2 regions of the Comamonas fluminis genome follow, and region 2 is predicted to be linked to the other one. Evidence: riboswitches for the same ligand, from Rfam matches in the RefSeq annotation. Region 2 holds a riboswitch; the other holds the start of a gene.
What was found. A riboswitch is a leader RNA that binds a small molecule or an ion and turns the genes downstream of it on or off. The one in region 2 is predicted to bind S-adenosylhomocysteine.
Positions count from the first base shown of each region.

Region 1: it holds a riboswitch for S-adenosylhomocysteine, as region 2 does, so the genes downstream of both, ahcY (adenosylhomocysteinase) here and metH (methionine synthase) in region 2, are expected to answer to the same signal.

Region 1 is NZ_CP066783.1:591,229-594,644, reverse strand. Features, by position in the region: gene ahcY (adenosylhomocysteinase) at 1-1,335, opposite strand, end outside; S-adenosyl-L-homocysteine riboswitch at 1,408-1,508, opposite strand; gene JDW18_RS03035 (response regulator) at 1,535-2,239, opposite strand; gene JDW18_RS03030 (sensor histidine kinase) at 2,249-3,416, opposite strand, start outside.
Region 2 is NZ_CP066783.1:123,623-127,038, reverse strand. Features, by position in the region: gene metH (methionine synthase) at 1-1,907, opposite strand, end outside; S-adenosyl-L-homocysteine riboswitch at 1,944-2,038, opposite strand; gene gltS (sodium/glutamate symporter) at 2,426-3,416, shown strand, end outside.

The DNA of each region.
Region 1 (3,416 bases), 470 kb from region 2:
CTTCTTCAGGTGCAGGCGGGCGACCTTTTCGTCCAGGATCTTGGGCAGCACATAGACCTTGCCCACTTCGTAGGCGTCGGGGCGGGTGAACAGCTCGATCTGCGCCAGGGTCTGGTTGGCAAACGAGTTGGACATCACGAACGAGGGGTGGCCGGTGGCGCAGCCCAGGTTCACCAGACGGCCCTTGGCCAGCAGGGTGATCTTCTTGCCGTCAGGGAACTCGATCTGGTCGACCTGGGGCTTCACTTCTTCCCACTTGTACTTCTCGATGGAAGCAACGTCGATTTCGTTGTCGAAGTGGCCGATGTTGCAGACGATGGCCTGGTCCTTCATGGCCACCATGTGCTCGTGGCGGATGATGTCCTTGTTACCGGTGGTGGTCACAAAGATATCGGCCTTGTCGGCAGCGTATTCCATGGTCACGACCTTGTAGCCTTCCATGGCGGCTTGCAGGGCGTTGATGGGGTCGATCTCGGTCACCCACACTTGGGCAGACAGAGCACGCAGTGCCTGGGCCGAGCCCTTGCCCACGTCGCCGTAACCGGCCACGCAAGCCACCTTGCCGGCGATCATCACGTCGGTGGCGCGCTTGATGCCGTCCACCAGCGACTCGCGGCAGCCGTACAGGTTGTCGAACTTGGACTTGGTCACCGAGTCGTTCACGTTGATGGCGCGGAACAGCAGCGTGCCCTTGGCCGACATTTCGTTCAGGCGGTGCACACCGGTGGTGGTTTCTTCGGTCACGCCCATGATCTGGGTCGACTTGCGGCTGTACCAGGTGGAGTCCACGGCCAGCTTGGCCTTGATGGCGGCGAAGACGATCTTTTCTTCTTCCGAACCGGGGTTGGCCAGCACGGAGATATCCTTCTCGGCGCGCTTGCCCAGGTGCATCAGCATGGTGGCATCGCCGCCATCATCCAGAATCATGTTGGGGCCTTCGCCTTCGGTGCCCTTGGCGCCGAATTCAAAGATGGCGTGGGTGTAATCCCAGTAGTCCTTCAGCGACTCGCCCTTGATGGCGTACACGGGCACGCCGGTTTCGGCGATGGCGGCGGCAGCATGGTCCTGGGTGGAGAAGATGTTGCACGAAGCCCAGCGCACTTGGGCGCCCAGCGCCGTCAGCGTCTCGATCAGCACGGCGGTCTGGATGGTCATGTGCAGCGAACCGGTGATGCGCGCGCCCTTCAGGGGCTGCTTCGCAGCGAACTCTTCACGCACAGCCATCAGGCCAGGCATTTCGGTTTCGGCAATCTTGATTTCCTTGCGGCCCCAAGCGGCCAGGGAAATGTCGGTAATGGCCGAATCGGCGGGGTTGAAGCGCACAGCAGCGTTCATGGTTTTCTCCAAAAAATGAATGAAAAACCACGTTCTGCGCAAGAAGGAAAAGCCGTCTCACCGCACAGAAAGCGTGGGTGAGCGTCGTTGCGGGGGTATGAATCCGAGCCTCACGCCCCGCTGATGCCGCGCTAATGGTGCGGCTGGGGAACGCTGCAACGCTCCTCGGATGAGCCGCGATTATACCGGCAAGCTGTTGTCAGAGCGCCAGACCGACCAGCCGATAACCCACCTGCAGCTCGGTCAGCAGATGGGCGGGCTGGGCCGGGTCGGCCTCGATCTTCTGGCGCAGATTGGCCATGTGCACGCGCAGATAGTGCGGACGATCCAGGTATTCCGGGCCCCAGACCTGCAGCAGCAGCTGGCGGTGCGTCATCACCCTGCCCTGGCCCGCAATCAGTGCCGCCAGCAGGCGGAACTCGATAGGCGTCAGGTGCACGGCCTGGCCGGCGCGGCTGACCTCGTGCGTGGCCAGGTCCACCAGCACCTCGCCAAACTGCGCGCGGCTGCGGGGTTTGTCGGCCGTGGTCACCTGCTGGCGGCGGCGCAGCATCACGCGCAGGCGGGCCAGCAGCTCGGGCACGCCAAAGGGCTTGGTCAGGTAGTCGTCGGCACCGGCATCCAGCGCGGCCACTTTTTCTTCTTCGCGCTCGCGCGCCGACAGCACCAGGATGGGCAGCTGGCTCCAGCCGCGCAGCTCGGCGATCACGGTTTTGCCATCGGCATCGGGCAGACCCAAATCCAGCACCACGGCGTCGGGCTGGCGGCTGGCGGCGTCGATCAGTCCGCGCTTGGCGGTCTCGGATTCAAACACCTGCCAGCCTTCGTCTTCCAACGCCAGGCGCACAAAGCGGCGGATGCTGGCATCGTCTTCAATCAGCAAAATGCGGGGGCTGTGATCCATAACTCTCCATTATTCGTCCAGCCGCGGCTGCTCGGGCACAGGCAGGCGGATGGTGAAGACCGTGCCCGTGCCACCTTCGCCAGCCGTCTCCGCTGCCAGCGGCTGCGCCTGCAGCGATCCGCCATGGGCTTGCACAATGCGCTGCGCCAAGGTCAGGCCCAGGCCCATGCCGGCCACCGAGGATTCACTCACGCCCCGGGTAAATGGCTCGAACAGCGCCTGGGCGCTCAGGTGCTGCGGCAGGCCGGGGCCGGCGTCTTGCAGCACCAACAGGCAATCCTGCCCCTCCATCCGGGCCGCAATCTCGATCGCCGTGCCCTGGGGCGTGTATTTGACGGCGTTGTCCAGCAGGTTCACCAGCACCCGTTCCATCAACACGCCATCCACCTGCAGCAGCGGCAGATCGACCGGCAACGCGGTGCGCACGGTGTGGCCTGCCAGGCGTTCGTGCATCTGGCGCAGTGCGCTGCCCACCAGTTCTTCCACCGGCAGCCATTCGCGCTTCAGGTGCACGCCGCCCTGCTGCAACCGTGCCATGGCCAGCAGGTTGTCCACCAGTTGCTGCATGGACTGGGCCTGGTTGCGGATCTGCACCAGCATGTCGTTGACCGGGCCAGGCGCCGCATGGGGCAAGGCCGTTTGCGCCGCGCCCAGAATGCCGGTCAGCGGCGTGCGCAAATCGTGCGACACGGCGGACAGAAGCGTGTTGCGCATACGCTCGCCCTCCATGGCGATCTGGGTTTGCTGCGCCACCTCCACAAAGTGCACGCGCTCCAGCGCCAGCGCAATCTGGCTGGCACAGGCGTCCAGCAGGCGGCGCTCCTCGGGCACGCGCAGGCGCTCCGGCGCACGCAGGTGCAGCACCAGCACGCCGCGCGCACGCACCGGCGCCATCAGCGGCACATAGAGCGCGGGCGATGCCGCCAGCGTATCGGTGCCCTGCCCGGCGCTCTGGCCGTGCTCCATGCTCCAGCGGCCGATGCTGATGTCGATATTGCCCTCGCTGCCTTGGGCCACATGCAGTTGCTCTGCCGCATCGGGCAACAGCAAACCGGTTTGTGCATCAAACACGCCGCTGACGGTGCCCAGCGCAATCTGCACCACCTGCTCTTGCTTGAGCGCACCCGACAGATCGCGCGCCAGGCGCGCCAGCGCACCGGCGCGGCGTTCACGCTCT
Region 2 (3,416 bases):
TCGATGTACTGGGCGATCTCGGCCAGATCAAAGTTCTTGAACACCTTGCGGCCCAAAGCGCGGGGCACCACGGGCGCGTGCTGCGCAAAATCGACCGGCGTGGCGTTGGCGCGGGCCTTGTCCAGCGACCACATGGGTGTGGCTTTTTTGTTGGCGTGCTGGGTGCGTACCTTGTCGTAGTCGGCCTGCACTTCCTGCAGGTAGTTGTCTTTGTTCTCGCCCAGCAGGCTTTGCGCCACGCTGACGGAGCGCGAAGCATCGGGCACATAGACCACCGGGCCGTCGTACTTGGGCGCAATCTTCACGGCCGTGTGCACGCGCGAGCAGGTGGCGCCGCCGATCAACAGCGGAATCTTCTTGATGCGGAAGTAGTCGTCCTTGTCCATCTCGCCCGCCACGTACTGCATCTCTTCGAGGCTGGGGGTGATGAGGCCGGACAGGCCAATGATGTCTGCGCCCTCGGCCTTGGCGCGCGCCAGGATCTCGTGGCAGGGCACCATCACGCCCATGTTGATGACTTCAAAGTTATTGCACTGCAGCACCACGGTAACGATGTTCTTGCCGATGTCGTGCACATCGCCCTTGACGGTGGCGATCACGATCTTGCCCTTGCTGCTCACATCCAGGCCCGCAGCTTCCTGCTGGCGCTTTTCTTCTTCGATGTAAGGCACCAGATGGGCCACGGCCTGCTTCATCACGCGGGCGGATTTCACCACCTGGGGCAGGAACATCTTGCCGGCGCCAAACAGGTCACCCACGATGTTCATGCCATCCATCAACGGCCCTTCAATCACGTGCAGCGGGCGGCCACCGCCCTGCACCACGATTTTCTGGTAAGCCTCTTCCGTATCTTCGGTGATGAAGTCGGTAATGCCGTGCACCAGCGCGTGTGACAGGCGCTCGTTGACGGTCTTGGGGTGCTCCGGCGTGCCGCGCCATTCCAGCTTTTTGCTGTCGTCCTTGGCGGCGCCCTTGGCGCTGTCCGCAATCTCCAGCAGGCGCTCGGCAGCGTCGGGGCGGCGGTTCAGCACCACGTCTTCCACGCGCTCGCGCAGCTGGGGTTCCAGATCGTCGTACACGCCCACCATGCCGGCGTTGACGATGCCCATGTCCATGCCCGCCTTGATGGCGTGGTACAGGAACACGGTGTGAATCGCCTCGCGCACCGGGTCGTTGCCACGGAAGGAGAAAGAGACGTTGGACACGCCGCCGCTCACCTTGGCGCCCGGCAGGTTCTGCTTGATCCAGCGCGTGGCTTCGATGAAGTCCACGCCGTAGTTGTTGTGCTCTTCGATGCCGGTGGCCACGGCAAAGATGTTGGGGTCGAAGATGATGTCCTCGGGCGCAAAGCCCACTTCATCCACCAGGATGCGGTAGGCACGCTCGCAAATCTCGGTCTTGCGCGCAAAGGTGTCGGCCTGGCCTTTTTCGTCAAAGGCCATCACCACGGCAGCCGCGCCGTAGCGCTTGACCAGTTTTGCGTGCTTCTTGAACTCGTCAACGCCTTCCTTCATGGAGATCGAGTTGACGATGCCCTTGCCCTGCAGGCAGCGCAGACCGGCTTCGATCACCTCCCACTTGGAGCTGTCCACCATCACCGGCACCTTGGCGATGTCGGGCTCGGAGGCAATCAGGTTCAAAAAGCGCACCATGGCGGCCTTGCTGTCCAGCATGGCTTCGTCCATGTTCACGTCGATCACCTGGGCGCCGTTTTCCACCTGCTGGCGGGCCACGGCCAGGGCCTCTTCGTACTGCTCGTTCAGGATCAGGCGCGCAAAGGCCTTGGAGCCGGTGACGTTGGTGCGCTCGCCCACGTTGACGAACAGCGTGTCGTCGCCAATGAACACGGGCTCCAGGCCCGACAGGCGCATGGGAGGAATGGCGGTGGAAGGGGTAACAGCAGACATCAGCTCACCTGTGTGAAAACCAGAAACAGAATCGAAAACAGGTGAGCGCCGTTGATAAGACAGGAACATGTCCTGCCGACCCCGAGCCTGACCGGCCATGCATGGCAGCAGCTGCAGCGCTCCTCGAGGCGAAGCCCGTCATTCTAAGGGGTGGTGCTTTGTCGTGGGCTCAGCCCTGCTTTGACCTGCACTTGCCTATCGCAGATAGAAGCAACGGGCTCTGAAAAAGTAATCGCTCTCCCAGGAAATTTCTTCAACCGCGAATGCAGACATCGCATTTCAATGCATATTCAGGGTATGGCTGTGATGCTCGGAACCTCGTGCACAACAGGCCTTCAGGCAGCACCCAACCCTCATGGACTGCTGTCGCTACAACTGGATACGCACCTACTCTGCCCTTTTGCGGGCTTTGGCACCATCGGTGCACTCCCCCCGCATTGCATTACGCACCAGCAACCCGCCGCTACGCAGCCGGCTGCCCCACCAGACGCTTTCTGGAACCTCTGGAGATTTCTTTTATGAACGTGACCTTTGGCGCGTACTACACACTCATCATGGCCGTCCTCGTGCTCTTGCTTGGCAAGTTCATGACGCGGCACATCCGCTTTTTGCGCGACTTCAATATTCCCGAGCCCGTCTCAGGTGGTCTGGTCGTGGCAGTCAGCATTTTCATCCTGCACCAGGTTACCGGTCTGACGGTGAGCTTTGAAGGCAGCTTGCAGTCGGCCTTCATGCTGGTGTTTTTCTCGTCGATTGGCCTGTCTGCCAACTTCGGCAAATTGCGCGAAGGCGGCTCGGGCCTGTTTATTTTCCTGGGCGTGATTGTCGTGTTCATCGCCGCACAAAATGCCGTGGGCGTGGGCCTGGCCACCATGCTAGGGCTGGACCCTCTCATTGGTCTGGTCGCAGGCTCCATCACCCTGGTCGGCGGGCACGGCACAGCAGGTGCCTGGGGTTCTGTGCTGGAGAACGAACACGGCCTGACCGGCGCCACCACGCTGGGCATTGCCTGCGCCACTTTTGGTCTGGTCATCGGCGGCCTGCTGGGTGGGCCGCTGGCCAAGCGCCTGATTACCAAGAACCAGCTGGCATCGCCGCGCACCGATGACGAGCAGTTGAGCTACAGCGCCAGCACGGTGCCTGAGGGCAACGAAGTTGCCAATTTCGAATCGTCCAACAAGGCGCCGCGCCTGATTACCGCCGATGCAGCCGTGGAAACACTGGCCCTGTTTGCAGGCTGCATGGCCTTTGCCGAATTCATGACGGCGGTGACCAAGGGCACCGCCATTCAGCTTCCCACCTTTGTCTGGGCGCTGGGCGGCGGTGTGGTGATTCGCAATGTGCTGGACTATGTGTTTGGCTTCAAGGTGTTTGACCGTGCCATTGACGTGTTTGGCAATGCCTCGCTGTCCATCTATCTGGCGATTGCGCTGCTGTCGCTCAAGCTGTGGGAGCTGACCGATCTGGCCGGCCCGCTGATGATCATTCTGGCCGCGCAAACCCTTATGC